Regions from separate parts of the Oceanisphaera sp. genome, predicted to be linked through region 2. Evidence: predicted binding sites of a transcription regulator. Region 2 holds the regulator's gene; the other holds the start of a gene.
The links. Region 2 encodes sigma-54, which starts transcription at its own class of promoters, with help from an activator protein. Its sites were predicted from a motif close to TGGCACNGTTTTNGCTT; they were not measured.

Region 1 (5,025 bases), on a different contig from region 2:
CTCATACAAAGTCGTCTCCGCCGCCTTTAGCTAACATCAAATCACCACTATCAGCTAAGCGGCGGGCAATGGCTAAAATCTCTTTTTGTGCCAGCTCTACATCACTCACCCGTACCGGCCCCATGGCCTCTAGGTCATCTTGCAATAACTCAGCAGCACGCTTAGACATATTGTTTAAGAACTTATCTTTAAGCTGATCATCGGCCCCTTTCAATGCACGCTGTAACAGCTCGCCGCCCACTTCACGCAGCAGCATCTGCACGCCACGGTCGTCCACATCAATCAAGTTTTCAAACACAAACATTAAGTCTTGGATCTTCATGCTCATTTCTTCGTCTTCATCACGAATAGAGTCCATCAGCACCCCTTCTACCGAGGTATCCAAGTAGTTCATAATATTGGCCGCCGCTTTTAGGCCGCCCATTTTCGCCGCCTTAGCACCACTTTGGCCGGCAAATTGTTTTTCCATAATATCGTTCAGTTCTTGCAAGGCCGCAGGTTGCACTTCTTCAAGCTCGGCAATACGCATTACCAAATCAAGGCGCACAGGCTCAGCAAATAATTGCAATATTTCGGCGGCTTGCTCCGGATCAAGGTACGACAACACTATGGTTTGAATTTGCGGGTGCTCGTTTAAAATAATGCCCGCCACTTGTCGCGCGTCCATCCATTTTAATGAGTCTAAGCCGCGCGAGCCTGCACCAGCCGAAATTTGGTCAACCAAACGCCCGGCTTTATCTTCACCCAAAGCTGCTACCAAGGCATTACGCACAAAGTCTTGGCTGCCCACTCCAATTTTGGTAAAGCGCTGAATATCTTCAATAAATAAACGGTGTACCGCCCCCACTCTATCGGGGCCAAAATCACCCACCGCCGCCATTTTCATCCCTAAACGCTGCACCTGTTTAGGGTCAAGATGGCGAAAAATTTGCGCGGCATCTTCTTCACGCAAACTTAACATTAACAAAGCTGCCTTTTCGGTGCCGGTCATTTTATCAAGCAGCTTGCGCTGATCTTCGGTCACCATTAGCTGTTCGGTATCACTCATCCATCTTCACCCAATCTCTTACTACTTGTGCCGCTAAATCGGGCTCGTTGGCTACCAAGGCGCGAATAGCCGACAATACATCTTCATCTTTATTTAGATCAGGCAGCTGCAGGCGACCTTCGCGCATACCAAACATACCTTCATCTTGCTCAGCTTGCTGGGCTAGCAAGGTTAAATCATCACTGCCCATTAAGGCATTTTGCCCATCTAAATCCACATCTTCTGGCAGTTCTTCTGTACCTAGCAAGCGTTTTACCATGGGGCGCACTAAGGTAAGCAACAGCACCACTAATACAATCACCGCACCTAAGATGCGCAACAGATGTAAGAACCAGGCTTTTTCATAAAAAGGGATGCCCGAAACATCATCCATTACCGGACGATTAAAGGGCACTGCTACCACTTCTATGGCATCGCCTCGGCTAACATCAAAGCCTAAGCCCCCGCGCAACAAACGGTCAATGCGCGTTAGCTCTTCTTGGCTTAATGCCACCCGCTCTGTGGTGCCATCTTCATTGGTAATGGTTTTATGATCTACTGCCACCGACACTGTTAGTCGGCGAATATCCCCAGTCGAGCTTTGGCTATGGCTAATCGTAGTGTCTAGCTCAAAGTTACGGGTCGCCTCTTTGCGCGAGCGCTCGTTACGGCGTTTTTCTTGCGCGGTTAACCCTGTGGCGTCTTCAGGAATATCCGACTCACCCGGCGGTTGGTTGGTTAATGCCCCCGGAATACCCAAAGCGCCCAAGCCAGAGGTATTATCTTCCATCACCATTTCTGAACGCACAGCGGGCAAGTCAGGGTTAAAGGTTTTTACGGTTTGTTCTTTACGAGTAAAGTCGAGCCGCAAGTCCACTTCAGCCGTATAATTACCCAAACCCAACACTGGACTTAAAATAGAGTCAATTTTTTGTCGGTATTCTCGTTCTTGCTTCTGCTGTAATTCAAATTCTCGACGAGTACGGGCCGATAATGGATCTTGTGAGCCTGAATTTAATAAGCGTCCGTTTTGATCCGTCACAGTGACTTTATCGGGAGACATTTCGGCTACCGCAGAGGCCACGGTATCAACAATAGAGTCCACTTCTTCTTGGCGCAGCGTACTGCCACGACGCAAGTTCAATAACACAGTAGCGCTGGGTTGGCGCTTATCACGTACAAACACATTCTCGCGCGGAATAGCCAACAAGACTTGCGCCTTACTCACACTGTTATATTGCTCAATCACACGGGATAATTGACGCTCGCGGCTTAAGTTAAGGCGTTCACGCTCAAGGCGTTGGCTAATACCAAAGCCCGGATCTGATAGTAAAATAGAGTCGCCTTCGGGCGGGGCTTGATCTAACCCCGAGCGACGTAAATTAAGTTGAATATCAGAAAACTCATCGGCACGTACTAATACTGTGCTGCCATCAATTTGATAATCGACTTTTTGCGCGTCTAAAAAATCGAGTGTTTCAATCAGCTCTTGATTGTTATACACACCCAAGGGGCGCATTTCGGGCTCTTTGCCCCACATCAATAGAAAAACCGCCAGCGCTAAACAAATTGCTAGCGCCAGCACTATAATTACTTGGCGTAACACATCTGTGTTACCCAGCAAAGCCAATGGAGTGCTTTTTTGCTCTTCTGCCTCCAGTGAGTTGGCCTCGCTGGTGGCTACTGCAGATTTGTCGGTATCAACCAACGGATTATCAGCCACCAATCAGATCCTTATACCGGCATATTCATAATAGTTTTGTACGCTTCTACTACTTTATTGCGCACCTGTACGGTTGCATCAAAAGCCAAGCTCGACTTTTGACCGGCAATCATCACATTTTCTAAGCTCACGCTTTCATCGCCCATTTCAAAGCGGTTACGCAAATCACCCGTGGTGTGTTGCAAGGCATTCACATTATTCACCGCTTGGGTTAATACTGCAGAAAAATCTTGTTTTTGTGCAATATCATTAGCCGGTGCTAAGGGTTGCAGCTCGCTTTGCATCGCCTGCATTTCAGATATTAAGGCCGAAGCTTTTACATCCATGGTTAACAATCCCCTTAAAATTAAGCAAAAAGTATAATCGCAATATAGTTAATGCAAACAATAGGCCAGTATATATACAAGCGCACAAAATAAATAGTGAAGAAAATTTAGCGCCAAGCACCAAGCAAGCAGCCGAATGCTGTACGAAAAAATCAAAACCGCTGTTTATAGTCTAGCTCGGCGCGTATTCTTTAACTGACAGCTCTCCGAAGGGGCTTAGCCGTCATTGCGAGGAGCGCAGCGACGCGGCAATCCATCTAACAGACAGTAATAAGCTTGAAACCGGAAGTAAAACCGACAATAAAGGTACCGCAGTGTTTTTGTATAGCTTAGCGCTTCCAGCTTCCGGCTTTCTATACGTTTTACGCCAACCGCTGTATTCTTTAACTGACAGCTACCCTAAAGGGGTAAGCTTGGTCCTGGGCGCTTGGCGCTCGGCGCTGCCCTTAAACCTCTACCCCAGCTTCGCGCATACGTGCCAGCTTATAACGCAAGGTTCGGGGGCTAATGCCTAACTTGTCTGCCACTTCTTGGCGGCTGCCACCGTATGTTTGCAAAGCATTTAAAATAATTTGCTGCTCTTGGCTTACCAACTCACGACCTAAGCTTTGCTCTTCACCCACTGGCTGCATACCGTCTTTATGCTCAGGTACTGGTGAGCTGGGCGGGGGCTGACTAGCAGCAGGTGCCGGCACACCGGCATCATCCAGTAAAATATCGGCGGCGGCAATGTCATGCCCCTGCGCTAAAATAAGTGCTCGCTGAATAACATTGCCCAGCTCACGCACATTGCCCGGCCAGTGCCACGCCTGCAAACGCGCCTTGGCTTGTGCGTTTAGTTGTAATGGCCCACGGCCTAACTCTTTGGCATGACGCTGCAGCAAATACTCGGCTAACGGCACAATATCGCCAGGGCGCTCAACTAAGGCTGGCCAATGTAGTGGAAATACATTTAACCGATAATACAAATCCTCTCGAAAATGGCCATCGGTGACTGCTTGGCGCAAGTCTCGGTTACTGGTGGCCAAAACGCGAACATCCAGCTGGATAGTTTTACGACCACCTAAGCGCTCGACTTCTCGCTCTTGTAGCACTCGCAGCAACTTAGCCTGCAAGCTTAAATCCATTTCGGTAATTTCATCTAACAACAGGGTGCCGCCATGGGCTTGCTCAAACTTCCCCGGGTTCGCCTGCACCGCTCCGGTAAAAGCCCCCTTTTCATAGCCAAACAGCGTGGCTTCTAACATATTATCAGGAATAGCCGCACAGTTAATGGCTACAAATGCCGCCTTAGCCCGCGCTGACTTTTGATGGATAAAGCGCGCCAGCACCTCTTTACCCGTGCCGCTAGGGCCACTGATCATCACGCTGGCCTCAGACTCTGCCACTCGTGTCGCCAATTGTAATAGCTGAATGCTGCTGGCATCACCTACTATGGGGTCACCTTCGCGCTCATGATCTTGCGTTAAATAACGTGACACCACAGCTTGCAAAGCGTCAGGCGTAAAGGGTTTAGCTAAATAATCTACTGCACCGGCCCGAATCGCCGATACCGCCCCCGACACCTGAGCATAAGCTGTAATCACCAGCACAGGTAACCCCGGAATACGCCGATTAATCCACTCCAATAACCCCAAGCCATCCATGCCCGCCATTTGCACATCAGTAATCACTAACTTAGCGGCATTGTGTTGCAAATACACAATAGCATCTTCGGCACTGCTTAGTGCGGTACACGTATAACCAGCTAACAACAAGGTGTCTTGCAGTGCTTCTTGCAAACCGGCATCGTCTTCAACAATTAATATATCCACCACACTGGGCGCTACATCATTGCTCATAAAAGTGTCCTTAATGTCTAACACCAAACCTAAAACCTCTTTGCAACGGAATCCGCTAAATCCACAAAAACTCAACATAAGAACGAAACGTTTAATGGTAAGGGCCAA
Region 2 (15,480 bases):
CAGCTGTAAGCAAAAAGCACCGCACCTAAGGGGCGGTGCTTTTTATTTGGGCCCAAAAAGAGCCGCCGATTTTTCTATAGATTGCCGTGTTGTTTCGCGTAAAGCGTACGCGCGGCATTAGTTAATGAGCATTAAGGTGGCGAGCCCTAAGAAAGATAACAAGCCGATAATGTCGGTAATAGTGTTAAGGGCCATTGAGCCGGCGAGGGCAGGGTCGATATTGAACTTGCGCATAATCATGGGGATCGCGGCGCCTGCTATACCGGCCACCGACAAATTAATAAACATCGCCAAGCCCAGCACTACGCCAATTTTCCAGCTATCTTTCCAAAAGGCCACCACTAACGCCACCATCACTGCCCACAATAAGCCATTAATAAGCCCAACTAATGCTTCCTTGGTGAGCAACCAGCGGGCGTTACTGTCTCCGATATGTCCCACAGCCATGCCGCGGATCACCAAGGCTAACGTTTGGTTGCCGGCAATGCCCCCCATAGACGGCACTATGGTCATTAAGACGGCTAGGGTTGCCAATTGCGATAGGGTGTCTTCAAACATATTAGACACGCTGGCGGCTAATAGCGCTGTCCCTAAATTAACGGTAAGCCAAATAGAGCGGCGTTTAGCACTGGTGGTGACTGGGGCGAAGGTATCTTCGTCGTCATCCATGTTCGCCATCCCCATCATGGTATGCTCGCCATCTTCTCGAATAATATCCACCACATCATCTATGGTGATCCGACCCAGTAGTTGGTAGTTCTGATCGACAACTGGTGCCGATAGCCAGTCGTGTCGTTCAAAAAGGTTGGCCGCTTCGGTATCTGTCATAAGCAGCGGAATGGCTTCTACTTGGGTGTCCATGGCGTCGGCAACTAAGGTATTAGGGTCTTGCACTAACAGGCGAGCTAGGGATATATCACCTAATAAACGATTGTTTTTATCCACCACATATAAGGTATCTGTGCCTTCGGGTAACTCGTGATGCAAACGTAAGTAGCGCAAGACCACTTCAATACTAATATCTGCCCGCAAGCTGATGAACTCAGTGCTCATCATAGAGCCGGCTGTGTCTTCTGGATAAGACAGTGCCTGCTTGGCGCGCAGCCTGTCTTGCTCATCCATTTGCGTCAGTACTTGATTTAGTAATTGCTCGGGGAGATCGCGCAATACATCAGCCAGATCATCCGATTCCATGTCTTCGAGTGCGCTGGCCAGCTTATCAGCGTCCATCAGCCGGATAATGCCGTCTCTGACTTCTTCTGAGAGCTCTTCTAGTATTTCACCGTATTCGTCGGGATCAATCAGTTGCCAAAATACTTTACGGCTGGGGGTAGGGGAGGCTTCTAGTAACCAGGCTACATCACCTGGGCGCATTTGTTGTAACTGGCGGCGAACATGCACGAACATGCCACTATTAAGTGCTTGATTGATAGTATCTAAATGTTCTGCTGGACTAGGTTTGTCTGATGGATCTGACATCAATGCTCCCGCTTTATTTTAAAACAGCTCATTAAGCCGTTATTCTGCCTCATTGAAGCGGTCGGCGACGAGGCGTGAAACAGCATCCATTGCCGCCTCGGCATCTTGTCCTTCTGCCACGACCCGAATGGCGTGACCCTGAGCGGTTTCAAGCATCAGCAGCCCCATAACGCTGTTAGCGGGGGCTTGTTTTTCGTGGCTGCATACGGTCACTATGGCATCAAATTGCTCGGTGACTTGTACTAGCTGAATAGCGGCGCGAGCATGTAATCCGAGTTTATTGACAATTTTGAGATCACGCTCAATTCTCCGCATGGTGTTTTTCCAAGGTACGGTGGCGCAGTTGCACACTCTTACCCATTTTTTTAAACGAGGCAGCTAATTGCTCTACCAGATATACAGATCTGTGTTTACCTCCAGTACAGCCAATGGCCACAGTGACATAACTGCGGTTGTTACGCTCAAGATGCGGCATCCAAGTGACCAGGAGGTTTTCTATTTGCCAGCGGTATTTGCTCACTTCAAGCTGGCTATTTAAATAATTAGCCACAGGCTCATCTTGGCCAGTAAAAGGCCTCAATTCGGCAATCCAGTGTGGGTTAGGTAAAAAACGGGCATCAAATACAAAATCAGCATCTTGAGAGATACCAAATTTATAGCCAAAGGATTCAAACACCCAGTTTAATTCACGTTCCTTTTTACCCAATATTCGAGCGCGGATAATTTCGCTTAAGTCATGAATACTGAGATCTGAGGTATCAATGCGCAAATCAGCCGCCGATGATAAAGGCGCTAATAGGTGGGTCTCTTGGCGAATAGCTTCATCCAGTGTGAGGCTGAGCCGAGACAGAGGGTGTAGCCTGCGGGTATCACCAAAGCGGCGAATAAGTGCGGCATTATCGGCATCAATAAAGATATTTGATAGGCTTACACCTTCTATATTACGAACTTGGTCTAAACAGCTTTCCATTTTTTCATTACTGTCGGGGAGGTTACGTACGTCAACACTCACAGCTACTTCGCCGGGCTTGTTGCGCCGCATTTTAACCAAATCGGGTAAGAGCTCTACCGGCAGGTTATCGACACAATAATAGCCTAAATCCTCAAGTACCCGTAACGCGACGGTTTTTCCCGAACCAGAACGACCACTGACGATTACCAGCTGCATAGTTCCCCCTTAAGAAGAAATCATGATTTGATGGAGCTCGTCATCACTACTGGCTTGACGTAGCTGTTTGCAAATCTGTTTGTCACTGAGCTTTTCGGCAATCAATGACAGTGTTTTAAGATGTTGCTTACACTCTTGTTCAGGTACAAGCAGTGCAAATACTAAACTGACCGGCTGATTATCAATAGCATCAAACTCTACTGGTTCAGCAAAGGTCAGTAACACGGCGGTGGCTTGGTTATCATCACTAATACGGCCATGAGGAATGGCAATGCCATTACCTATGCCGGTGGTACCCATTTTTTCTCTGGCTAACAGGCAGTCAAATAACTGCTGGCTGTTAACGTTAAGATGCTGGGCGGCTAGTTCACTGATGATTTCCAGAGCGCGTTTTTTGCTTGTGCAGGGGATTGCACTGCGCGTGCAATCCCTGCTTAATATATCGGCGACTTCCATGGTTATTTTTGCTTAAGCTTCTCTTTGTGTTTAATGACTTGGCGATCGAGCTTATCAATTAAGCTGTCTATCGCGGCGTACATATCTTCACTTTCTGCGTTGGCGAAAATTTCACCGCCGCTAAGCAGTATTCTTGCTTCAGCTACTTTTTGCACTTTTTCTAGGGTAAGAACGACGTGTGCGTTGGTTATATTATCAAAATGGCGCTCTAGACGAGAGAACTTGCTGTTAACATAATCACGTAATGAGTCTGTGATATCTACATGGTGTCCAGTCAAATTTATTTGCATAATGTCTTCCTTCTAGGTCGGCCTACATCAGGCGTTTACGTTGATTGGAAGGGGGGATGGCCAGCGACTCTCGATATTTAGCGATGGTGCGTCTCGCCACCTTTATCCCTTGCTCAGCCAGCAGTTGAGCAATTTTGCTATCACTCAACGGCTTAACCGGGTTTTCTGCTCCGACTAATTTTTTGATTAAAGCACGAATAGCGGTGGATGAACATTCTCCGCCGCTTTCGGTTCCTACATGGCTGGAGAAAAAATACTTCAGCTCAAACACGCCTCTTGGCGTGTGTAAAAATTTTTGTGTGGTCACTCGCGAGATGGTGGATTCGTGCATTTCTACCACATCGGCCACTTGATTGAGCACCATGGGTTTCATGGCCTCTGCTCCATACTCAAAGAATGCCTGTTGTTGGTCAACAATACAATTAGCAACCTTGAGTAAGGTCTCATTTCGGCTTTCTAGGCTTTTGATAAACCACTTAGCATCTTGCAGGTGGTTGCGAATGTACTGGCTATCTTCTGTGCCCTTCGCACTGCTTGCCATAGCGGCATAGGTTTGGTTTAGTCGCACCTTTGGCATTGCATCTGTATTTAGTTCGGCCACCCAAGTGCCTTTGCGTTTGCTGACCACTACATCGGGGATTACATATTCAGAGTTTGACTGCAGTATGCGACTACCCGGCCTCGGCTCAAGCTGTTGAATTAGCGCTAATACGTCTCTTAGCTCATTTTCTTTAAGGCAGGCCTTACGCTGCAAGGTACGGTAATCGCGGTTACCTAGCAAATCCATGTGATGCTCAAGCACTGCTAGGGCATCACTTAGCCATGGGGTGTCGTGGGGCAGGGCATGGAGTTGAATTGATAAGCACTCTTGTACGCTGCGTGCTGCAACACCTAAAGGATCAAAATGTTGAATACGTTTAAGTACCGCCTCCACCTCGTCTGCTTCAATATGCTGCTCCCCACCTGATACGCTGGCTAATAGGGCGTCTATATCTAGGCTGAGATAGCCGGCGTCGTCAATGGCATCAATAATCGCTAAGGCGATAGCTTGGTCGGTATCGCTAAAGGGGGTCAGTTGCATCTGCCATAACAGGTAATCTTGTAAGGTTTCGGTTGTTTCCCCTTGGTACACCGTATCGTCCATGCCTTCAGGTAAGCCTGCGTTAGTACTACCAGACGAAGCGGTGTAAATTTCCTCCCACTGGGTGTCCATTGGCAAATCATCTGATAGCTGGTGCTGTTCCATCGCTTTGTCGGTGGCTAGCTGATCATTTTGCTGAGGGGCTGCTGTTTGAGATTCTGCCTCGCTCTGTTCGTCTTGCTCCTCTTGCTCAAGCAGGGGGTTATTATCAAGTGCAAGTTGAATTTCTTGTTGCAACTCCAAGCTCGATAGCTGCAACAGGCGAATGGCCTGTTGCAGCTGAGGCGTCATGGTCAGCTGCTGGCCCATGCGTAATTGAAGAATTGGCTTCATTGTAAAAAAGTCCTTCCATATCAACCGCGAATGGCTACAGCGGTGCCGTTAGAGGCTAAATTGCTCACCAAGATAGACTTTCTTGACCTGTTCATTATTAAGTATTTCGGCTGGTGTGCCAGCGGCTATACGGTGGCCTTGGCTAACAATATAGGCGCGTTCACACACATCAAGCGTTTCACGCACATTGTGGTCGGTAATTAACACGCCTAAGCCTCTGTCTCGCAGGTGCAATATAATTTTTTTAATATCGAGTACTGATATAGGATCGACACCGGCAAAAGGTTCATCCAACAAAATAAAGCGGGGATCAGCGGCGAGTGCGCGGGCAATCTCCACTCGTCTGCGCTCACCACCGGACAAGCTCATGCCGGTATTATCTCGAATATGGGTAATATTAAACTCTTCGAGTAGTTGTTCCATTTTTTCTGTGCGCTCGTCTGAGCTTAAATCTTTGCGTGTTTCTAATACCGCCATTATGTTATTAGATACACTTAAACGGCGAAAGATAGACGCTTCTTGCGGTAAATAACCAATGCCACTGCGGGCCCGTAAGTGCATGGGTTGATGACTAATATCTTGTTCATCTATGGCGATACTGCCGGCATCGCTTTGTACTAAGCCCACAATCATATAAAAAGAGGTGGTCTTGCCGGCGCCATTGGGGCCAAGCAGACCAACAATTTGGCCGGTATTTACTGTCATACTGACATCAGCTACTACCTGACGCCCTTTGTAACTTTTTTGGAGATTGCGCGCTTTTAGCGTGGCCATGATTACTTTTGAGCCTCATCTTTAGTCGATTTTTGTTGCTTTTCAGGCAAAAACACTGTGGTTACCCGATCTTGCCCGCCTTGGCTTTCGGCTTCCATTTGCTCTTTGTCGATAAAATAACGAATACGATAACCCGTCACTATATTATCGTTTTGCTTGATTTGTGCATTGTTTAGCAGTGTCATGGTGCGAGACGTTATATCGTAATTAATCTGATTAGCTTGAGCTCTTATTGGCTCGCCACTGTCTAACACTTGGTAATAGGTGGCAGGAGCGCCATAGGCCGTCATAGATTGCAGGCCTTTATCATTACGAATCACCACTAACTTACTGGCACGCACATCTAAGGTACCTTGTTTTACTACCACTTTATCAGTGAAGGTCACTTTGTTGTCTGCCAGTTCAACGAGTTGACGACCCGCATCAATAGTGACTGCCTGATTATAGTCAGACTCTTTAGCATGAGCCCCATTGAGGCTCAATGCTAACAGGCTACTCACGCTAAGGAGTAATATACGTTGCTTGGGTATCATGCAGTAATTCCACCGTTTGTTGATCGATTTTGCCAAGCAAACCTCTGCCTTGTGCCTGATAGTTTGGGCTAGTTAACTGTACTACTTGATTAGATCGCAATTGGTTATTAATAAAGTCCAGCTCGAGATATTCGGTTGTTAAAGTTTTGACGGGGCTGTTCGCTTGCAGCCCTTTACCTACCACAGTGCCGTTTAACACCAGGTTGTCGTCTGTATTTAACATGCCTTCATCACCACTCAGTTGCCATTGGGGCTGGCCACTAGGTGAATAAAGCAAGATAACAGGTTTTTCCATTAGGGTCATGGCCAGTGGTTGGTAGTGCTCGGCGTATTCGGCCTCTAATCCACGATAGGGCAACCCCAGTTTGTTATATTGCACACTCACCAAATTTTTGGCGATAAAATCAGGTTGATAGTTCTGCTGGGTAATCACTTGTTCATCACTGGGTTTAAACCACTGCCAGCAGGCTAATGCCAATACAAATAGGCCGAAAAACCACCCCGTTTGACGGCTCATATACTCATACCTTGGGCATGAGCTAATTGTCCTCGGGCTTCTAGTATCAAATCACACAGTTCACGTACCGCCCCTTGGCCACCTTTTAAGTGAGTCACATAGTCTGCCTGCTGGCGCACTTTAGGGTGCGCATCAGCCACAGCGACACCCAAGGCGCAGTGTTGCATTACCGGTAAGTCCACTACATCATCGCCAATATAGGCAACCTGCTCTGGGGTTAGGTGTAAGTCGGTCATGAGAGCGTGATAGCCTTGCATCTTATCGCTTTGCCCTTGATAAACATGCTCTACACCCAGTGAGGCCATGCGCTCGGCGACTATGGTGGAGTTGCGCCCCGTTATAATAGCCACTGTGATGCCAATATTTTGCAGGGCTTTTATGCCAAAACCGTCTTTGGTATTAAAACTCTTGTATTCTTCACCTTGGTTGCCCAAGTAAATATTACCGTCAGATAACACACCGTCTACATCACAAATCAGTAACTGCACTTTAGCCAAGTTGCGCCATACTGTGGTGGCTACAGGACCATATAAGCCAGACTCTTCCATTAAATAACTCCTGCCAACAATACATCATGCATATTAAAGGCCCCAATGGGCTGGTGATCTTCATTGAGCACCAGCAGGCCGCTGATTTTTTTCTCTTCCATTAGCTGTACCGCTTCTGCTGCGAGCATGCCGGCATGGACTGTGGTGCAGCTTGTTGTCATCACTTGCTTAATCATAGTGTGGTGCACATCTATCTTTTGATCCAGAGTACGGCGTAAATCGCCGTCGGTATAAATACCGACTAAACGCGCTTGTTCATCAACCACGGCACTAAAGCCTAAACCGGTGCGACCAATTTCCAGTAGCGCATCAATTATAAGGGTATTGAGTGTTACCTTAGGCACACTATTGCCTTGGTGCATTATGTCGGCGACCCGCAATAACAAGCGTTTGCCTAATGCTCCACCAGGGTGGCTAAGTGCAAAGTCGTTGGCCGTAAAGCCACGCGCTTCGAGTAATGACACTGCTAATGCATCGCCCATCACCAGTGCGGCTGTGGTACTGGCTGTAGGGGCCAAGCCTAATGGACAAGCTTCTTGTTCTACGTGGGTGCATAAATGAAAATTTGCTTCTCGCGCCATGGTTGATGCGGGGTTACCGGTAAGGCACACCAGTGGAATACCGCGGCGCTTAAGCACAGGTAATAGAGCAATAATTTCACTGCTTTCACCCGAGTTAGACAAGGCAATCACCACATCATCTTTGCCAATCATGCCTAAGTCACCATGGCTGGCTTCGCCGGGGTGGACAAAAAAAGCCGGTGTCCCTGTGCTGGCTAACGTTGCGGCTATTTTATGGCCGATGTGGCCCGATTTTCCCATGCCGGTGACGACGATCTTACCGGTGCAGTGTAACATTAGGCTACAAGCTTGATTAAAAGCGTGATCCAAATACTGGTATAAGCCATCAATGGCGGCTTTTTCAATATCGAGTACACGTTGGGCTGTTTTTTGGTAATCAAATTCCGCTGTCATCTTGTTCTCCGCAGGTAGGGCGCCTCTATTATAGAAAAGCTGGTGATGATATGCGACTAACAAAATAACCAGTTAGCATTTCTGGCGGTATTGACGTCAAGGCTTGGCGCCTCACTGAGGTGTTTAAAGATGAGAACAGGGAGCTGAATGCAAGCTATGGCGCTTTTGGGTTGCTGAACGATCGGGGAACTCATACAATTCCTTCTTTTCATTGGGGAATCAGTTTGAGCCAGAACCTAGTAGAAATAAAGGATCTTTGCTTTGGCCACGGTGATCGGACCTTATACGACCGTATTAACCTGCAGATCCCTAAAGGTAAAATTACCGCCATTATGGGGCCGAGCGGTATTGGTAAAACCACCATGTTACGCTTAATTGGCGGCCAGATTAAGCCACACAGTGGTGAGATTTTATTTGATGGTCAGTCTATCCCTAACATGGGGCGCTCGCATTTGTATCAAGAGCGTCAGCGCATGGGAATGCTTTTTCAAAGTGGCGCCTTATTTACCGGCATGTCGGTATTTGAGAATGTGGCGTTTCCGTTGCGCGAACACAGTGGATTGCCTGATGCCATTATCGAAACCACAGTGTTAATGAAATTAGAAGCTGTGGGATTGCGTGGTGCTGCACATTTAATGCCCTCAGAGTTATCTGGTGGTATGGCTCGGCGTGCTGCGCTGGCCAGGGCGATTGCTCAAGACCCTGAATTAATTATGTATGATGAGCCTTTTGCTGGCCAAGATCCTATTAGTATGGCGGTGTTGGTAAAGCTCATTGCCGAGCTTAATAAGGCGCAAGGGTTGACCTCGATTGTGGTTACCCACGATGTTGATGAGGTGATGAGCATTGCAGATTATGCTTATATTATTGCCAATAAAAAAGTCATAGCCGCGGGCACCCCTGAAGAGTTACGTTTGCAGCGGGATCCGCAGCTGGTGCAGTTTTTACAAGGCGAGGCCGATGGGCCTGTGGCCTTTCATTATCCAGCGCCATCATTTAGGGAGTCGTTAACGCATGTTGATTGATGTAATAGGGCGCTTGGGCCGTCGTGGCATCGACAGTGTGACGGCGGGCGGACGCGCCGGCATTATGCTAACTCATGCCTTAGTCGGTCGCCCGCAACCGAAAAAGCATTTTCCACTCTTGGTGGAGCAATTACGCGTGGTGGGCGTGCAGTCGGTTGCCATTATTTTAGTCTCTGGCCTGTTTATTGGTATGGTGCTGGCACTACAAGGTTATAACGTTTTAGTCGACTTTGGTGCCGATGGCATGCTGGGGCCTTTGGTGTCGCTGTCTTTACTGCGAGAATTAGGTCCTGTGGTGACTGGTTTATTATTTGCAGGGCGGGCCGGATCGGCGCTTACCGCTGAGCTTGGTTTAATGAAAACGACAGAGCAGTTATCCAGTCTAGAAATGATGGGCATTGATCCGATGCGCCGAGTGGTGGCTCCGCGTTTTTGGGCCGGCATGATCAGTATGCCTTTACTGGCGCTGATGTTTAGCCTTGTTGGTATTTGGGGGGCTAAATTAGTTGGCGTAGACTGGTTAGGCGTTGATGAAGGCGGATTTTGGTCTGCTATGCAATCGGCGGTGGAGTTTAATCAAGATATAATGCAAGGCTTTATCAAGAGTTTGGTATTTGCCCTCGTTGTAACCTGGATTGCGTTGTTTAATGGTATTGATACCAAGCCAACTGCAGCAGGGATCAGTCAAGCCACGACCCGTACTGTGGTTCATTCTTCTTTGGCGGTATTGGGGCTCGACTTTGTGCTTACCGTCGTCATGTTTGGATAAAATGAGATGAAATACAGCAAATTAGAATTAAGTGTTGGCTGCTTTATGCTAGCCGGAATTGGTGCCCTATTACTGCTGGCATTTAAAGTGGCTGGAGTGAATGTTAAGGGGCAAGGCGAGACTTACACGCTTTATGCTAAGTTCGATAATATTGGCGGACTAAAAGTACGCTCACCCATTAAAGTGGGAGGGGTTGTGGTAGGCCGAGTAAGCGATATACAACTTGACGAAAAGGACCAAGTACCGGTTATTACGTTAACGGTGAGCCGCAGCGCAGGTGATTTTTCTGAAAGCAGCACGGCGGCCATTCAAACCTCAGGCCTATTAGGTGAGCAATACTTAGGGTTGAGCCCAGGCTTTGCCGACGAAGACATGGGGATTGGTATGTTAAGCGATGGAGACTTTATTACTGATACTCAATCTGCATTAGTGTTAGAAGAGCTGATTGGCAAGTTTATTTATTCTATTGGTGATAACTAAGCCGTAGCACCTTATTGGAGCACACAATGAAAAAATTATTAGTTTCAGGTCTACTATTAATAGCCGGTACTTGGGCACCTTTGGCTACTGCCTTAACGTTAGAAAACCCGTATCAGCTAATGGACGAAGTGGCACAAAGCACTTTTGATAGACTTAATAACGAACAGCAAAAAATTAAGGCTGACCCTAAGTACTTGCGCACTATAGTGCGCGAAGAAATGCTACCGGGAGTAGATGTACGCTTTTCTGCCTATCGGGTTATTGGTAAGCAACTTAACGACACCACGGCAGAGCAACGGGAACAGTTTGTAGACGCCTTTAGTGAGTATTTAGTGGTAACTTATGCTGATGCACTGGCCGCGTATGACGATCAAACCTTAGATATTGGTACCGGTCAGGTAACGGATGAAGACAAATTGGTCTCTATTCCGGTGGCGGTATTAGAGCCAAACAAGCCGACTATTCAGCTGGAGTTTAAGCTGCGCAAAAATAATCGTACTGGCGAGTGGCGCGTATTTGACATGATTGCTGAGGGCATTAGCTTGTTGTCTGCAAAGCAAGGTGAACTCAGCGGCCTTATTCGTCAAAAAGGAATTGAGCAAGTCACTCAAGAGTTACATGCTCATACCAACAAGCCGGTTACTCCCTTGGAACGTAAAGAATGAAGCTGACCGAGCCATTAACACGCCAGTATATTGCGTCTTATTGGGCGCAGTGCCAAACCCTGTTTACTCATCGCCAAGCCGATTTAAGTGGTTTAAGTGAGATAGATACTGTTGGTTTAGCATTTTTAGTGCAATGGAGCCAAGCATTAGCGGCAGAACAACAGCCACTCGTGCTGTTAACTCCCCCTGCCAGCTTTTATCCTCTTGCTGATTTATATGGAGTTAGCTCTTTTTTTGAGCTAACCGACACCCCTGCCGGGAGCCAAAATGGAACTGAATAATCAAGTAGAACAACTATTACGGCAGGCGCTGCCTTTAGATGAACTCTATGTTAAAAGTGAAGGTAATCACTGTAATGTGATTGCTATCTCTGCTGAGTTTGCTGAGATGAGTCGCTTAAAGCGACAGCAAGCCATTAATGGACCATTACGGGAGTTGATTGCAGACAACACCATTCATGCGCTAACCGTAAAAACGTTTACTCCCGAGCAGTGGGCTCGAGAACGCAAATTTATTATGCCTTCCTAAGGCGGGAACCTAAATGGATAAATTTATAATACAAGGGCCATGTCGGCTTACTGGAAACGTCACTATTTCTGGTGCTAAAAACGCAGCTTTGCCGATATTATTTGGCACCCTGTTATGTGATGAAACAGTCACTTTATCTAATGTACCCAAGTTAAAAGACGTGGATACCACGCTACAGCTTTTGGCCTCTATGGGCTTAACCGTAGCCGAGCAAGATAAGCAATATGTGATATCCGGTGCTGTTAATAGCCACATAGCCCCTTATGAGTTAGTACGCACTATGCGCGCGTCTATTTTAGCATTAGGCCCGCTTGTCGCCCGTTTTGGTAAAGCCGATGTTTCTTTGCCTGGTGGTTGTGCTATTGGCGCGCGCCCGGTTAACTTGCATATTCACGGCCTAGAGCAAATGGGCGCTGATATTCGCGTAGAAGATGGCTACATTAAAGCGCGGGTAAATGGACGTTTGCAGGGCGCACATATTTTAATGGATATGGTGAGCGTGACCGGTACCGAAAATCTGATGATGGCGGCGGTATTAGCCAAAGGGCGCACCACCATTGAAAATGCGGCACGTGAACCAGAAGTCGTTGATTTAGCAAACTTCTTAAATACCTTGGGCGCCAAAATACAAGGTATTGGTCAAGATACCCTGATTATCGACGGTGTAGAGGCACTGCACGGCGGTGAATACAGTGTGCAGCCTGATCGTATCGAAACCGGTACCTTCTTAGTCGGGGCGGCGGTAACGGGAGGCGATGTCACCTGTCTTAATGCCGCGCCTAATTTGCTAGAAGCGGTCTTGGTAAAGCTAAAAGAAGCGGGCGCGGATATTGAAACCGGTGAAGACTGGATCCGTCTTAATATGACAGAGCGGGTATTAAAACCGGTCGATATTAAAACCGCCCCATATCCTGCATTTCCGACGGATATGCAGGCGCAATTTACTGTGCTCAATGCGGTCGCTAAAGGGGTAGGTCGTGTTACTGAAACTATTTTTGAAAATCGTTTTATGCACGTTCCTGAGCTAAATCGCATGGGAGCCAGTATCGAGCTAAATGGTAATATGGCAATTTGTGATGATACAGAGCAACTCTCTGGTGCTACTGTGATGGCGACCGACTTACGAGCTTCTGCAAGCTTAGTATTGGCCGGCTTTGTGGCACACGGCAGCACTACGGTTGATCGTATTTATCATATCGATCGCGGCTATGAGTTTATTGAAGATAAGCTGTCAGCCTTAGGCGGTAAGATCGAACGCATTAAAGCTTAACGCACAGCCTTAAGCGGTCAGCCGTAAGCTATCAGCTGTACAGCTTAACAACTCAAAATGGCCCAGATGTAATACATCTGGGCCATTTTTGTGTTTAAGTTTTGACTGACAGCTTACGGCTTTCCATAGGGTTGGGGCTAGCGCAAGCGTTGAAAGCGGTTATCTTCTTCTACGGTAATAGGTAGGGTTAATAATTTGCCATCACGTAGTAAGGTGATGTTAATAACGTCTCCTGGATGGGTTTCTGCGACTTTATCCATGGCATGACGGGTATTGAGGATTGGCTGGTCGTTAATTTTTAATAATACATCTTCTTTTTTAATACCGGCCTTAGCTGCTGGACCTTGTTCATTAAGGCCTTCTACAAACAAGCCCGTGCGCTTCCCCATCTTTAGCAATTGCGCCATCATCGGCGGAATATCGGCACCACTTATCCCTAAATAACCACGAATGACGCGACCATGACTAATTAACTCCTGCATAATACGATCTGCTAAGGCATAAGGAATAGCAAAGTTAATGCCGTAGCTTTCTTGATGTGCCAAACTTTGAAATGAGGCGGTGTTAATACCGACGATTTCACCGTACACATTAATTAGCGCGCCACCTGAGTTACCAGCGTTAATGGCGGCGTCGGTTTGCAGTAAGTCTTGGCGACCATTGCTGTCTGGGCCCATGCTAGATAAGCCCGCGCGTCCAGTGGCACTAATAATACCTTGGGTAATGGTTTGCCCCACGTTATAAGGGTTGCCAATGGCCAGCACAATATCGCCAACTTGTGGAGCTAACTCATTATCTTGTGGGATTACCGGCAATTGCTCGGCAGTAATTTTTAACACCGCTAAGTCGGTAGGCACATCAAAGCCGATGACCTCACCATTAAGAATACGACCGTCTTGCAATGCCACAATGACCTGATCGGCATCTGCAATCACATGATAATTGGTTAGTACATAACCTTTTTTCGACATGATAACCCCAGAGCCTAAACTGGTAGCACTTAACTGGGGCGCTTGCTTGTCATGTTGAAAGCTACGGGTGTAAATATTGACTACCGCAGGCCCAGCACGATTAGCGGCATAAGAGAAACTAGATATACCCACTTGTTGGTTACGCCACCAATGCTCAAAAGGCTGGTTTTTAAGTTGCGGAAAGAGCAGCAGCAGCAATAGCGCCATCAGCGTGCCGAAGGCGGCGGCCTGAAGAAAAAATGTTATAAGCGAAGGTAGGCGCATAAAAACAATCAAAGTCAGCTGATGGCAAGGGATCAACAGCATAACATAAAGCAAACAGTTCCGAGCGAGACAGAATAGTTAGTGTTGCGTGTGTGGGAGCGTAGTTCGTTTTCTAGGTCGGTATAAGACATTTTTCAGGGTAACGAAGATGATCTGTTTTCTTTATTGTTTGCTAGTAAAGTGTGCTGGCTATCAAAAATAAAAAAAGCAGTGCTAAGCACTGCTTTTGGTTGCGAACTAACAGCATTTAGTTATTTTACTGACCTTTTGTGCAAGCTCAGCGTAACACTAAATACAGTGATGAATTGTTGCGCTGAATATTTAACGCAATTACATCGGGCTTATCTTGAATAATTTTACGTAATTCATTTAAGTTTTTTACCCGCTTGCGGTTTACACCAATAATTATATCGCCTTCTTCTAGGCCGGCTCTGGCGGCAGGGCTGCGTGGTGAAACTTCAGTTATTTTAACGCCTTTGGTGCTATCTTTATCATCTGTTTTAGATAAAGTCGCACCTTTTAGCGCTTCATTTAAGGTATCGGCGGCAATGGTGTCACTGTCGGCATGGGCCAGAGTGACATCAACATTTTGCTTTTTACCGTCACGGAATAAGCCCAGTGTGACTGTTTTGTCAGCCCCTGTAGTTGCGACTTTAGCGCGTAACTCACCAAAGGATCGTACGGGCTTGTTGTTAAGGCTAATAATGATATCACCGGCTTTAAGGCCGGCTTTGTCTGCAGAAGAGCCTTCAATAACTTGGCTAACAAAAGCACCATGCTGACTGCGATAGCCAAAGGTGCGTGCTAGCTCAGAGGTAAGCTCACCGCCCATCACACCCAAGACACCACGACGCACTTCACCAAACTCTAATATTTGCTCGGTTAGGTTTTTCACCATATTGGCAGGTATAGCAAAGCCAATGCCAATATTACCGCCACCTGGGCCAAGGATCGCGGTATTAATCCCCACCAAATTGCCTTCTAAGTCGAGTAAAGCGCCGCCTGAGTTACCTGAGTTGATGGCAGCATCGGTTTGAATAAAGTTTTCTAAATTACCCACATTCAACCCTGAGCGACCCAAAGCACTGATAATGCCAGACGTCACAGTTTGGCCCAAACCAAAGGGGTTACCAATCGCAATAGCAAAGTCACCCACTCGTAATTGGTCTGAGTCGGCATAAGTAATTTCTACTAAGTTTTTGGCCTCTACTTTTAATAAGGCGATATCACTTTGCTTGTCGCTGCCAATCAGCTCGGCTTTATATTCTTGACCATCAATCAAGGTGATTAAAATT

Region 1: fliE (flagellar hook-basal body complex protein FliE) is a predicted target of sigma-54. The motif match lies at 3,128-3,144, and genes of this name have one in related genera.

The regions. Positions count from the first base shown of each region.
Region 1 covers NZ_JBQDEX010000049.1:11,560-16,584, forward strand. Annotated here, with positions in the region: gene fliH (flagellar assembly protein FliH) at 1-5, opposite strand, end outside; gene fliG (flagellar motor switch protein FliG) at 2-1,048, opposite strand; gene fliF (flagellar basal-body MS-ring/collar protein FliF) at 1,041-2,750, opposite strand; gene fliE (flagellar hook-basal body complex protein FliE) at 2,762-3,076, opposite strand; gene ACTHY5_RS06375 (sigma-54-dependent transcriptional regulator) at 3,523-4,917, opposite strand.
Region 2 covers NZ_JBQDEX010000026.1:7,311-22,790, reverse strand. Annotated here, with positions in the region: gene mgtE (magnesium transporter) at 118-1,479, opposite strand; gene ACTHY5_RS04120 (HPr family phosphocarrier protein) at 1,519-1,794, opposite strand; gene rapZ (RNase adapter RapZ) at 1,781-2,647, opposite strand; gene ptsN (PTS IIA-like nitrogen regulatory protein PtsN) at 2,657-3,103, opposite strand; gene hpf (ribosome hibernation promoting factor) at 3,106-3,393, opposite strand; gene ACTHY5_RS04100 (RNA polymerase factor sigma-54) at 3,416-4,867, opposite strand; gene lptB (LPS export ABC transporter ATP-binding protein) at 4,916-5,641, opposite strand; gene lptA (lipopolysaccharide transport periplasmic protein LptA) at 5,644-6,174, opposite strand; gene lptC (LPS export ABC transporter periplasmic protein LptC) at 6,143-6,691, opposite strand; gene kdsC (3-deoxy-manno-octulosonate-8-phosphatase KdsC) at 6,688-7,239, opposite strand; gene ACTHY5_RS04075 (KpsF/GutQ family sugar-phosphate isomerase) at 7,239-8,213, opposite strand; gene mlaF (phospholipid ABC transporter ATP-binding protein MlaF) at 8,438-9,238, shown strand; gene mlaE (lipid asymmetry maintenance ABC transporter permease subunit MlaE) at 9,228-10,007, shown strand; gene mlaD (outer membrane lipid asymmetry maintenance protein MlaD) at 10,014-10,487, shown strand; gene mlaC (phospholipid-binding protein MlaC) at 10,514-11,152, shown strand; gene ACTHY5_RS04050 (STAS domain-containing protein) at 11,149-11,433, shown strand; gene ACTHY5_RS04045 (BolA family protein) at 11,420-11,680, shown strand; gene murA (UDP-N-acetylglucosamine 1-carboxyvinyltransferase) at 11,694-12,950, shown strand; gene degS (outer membrane-stress sensor serine endopeptidase DegS) at 13,088-14,185, opposite strand; gene ACTHY5_RS04030 (Do family serine endopeptidase) at 14,463-15,480, opposite strand, start outside.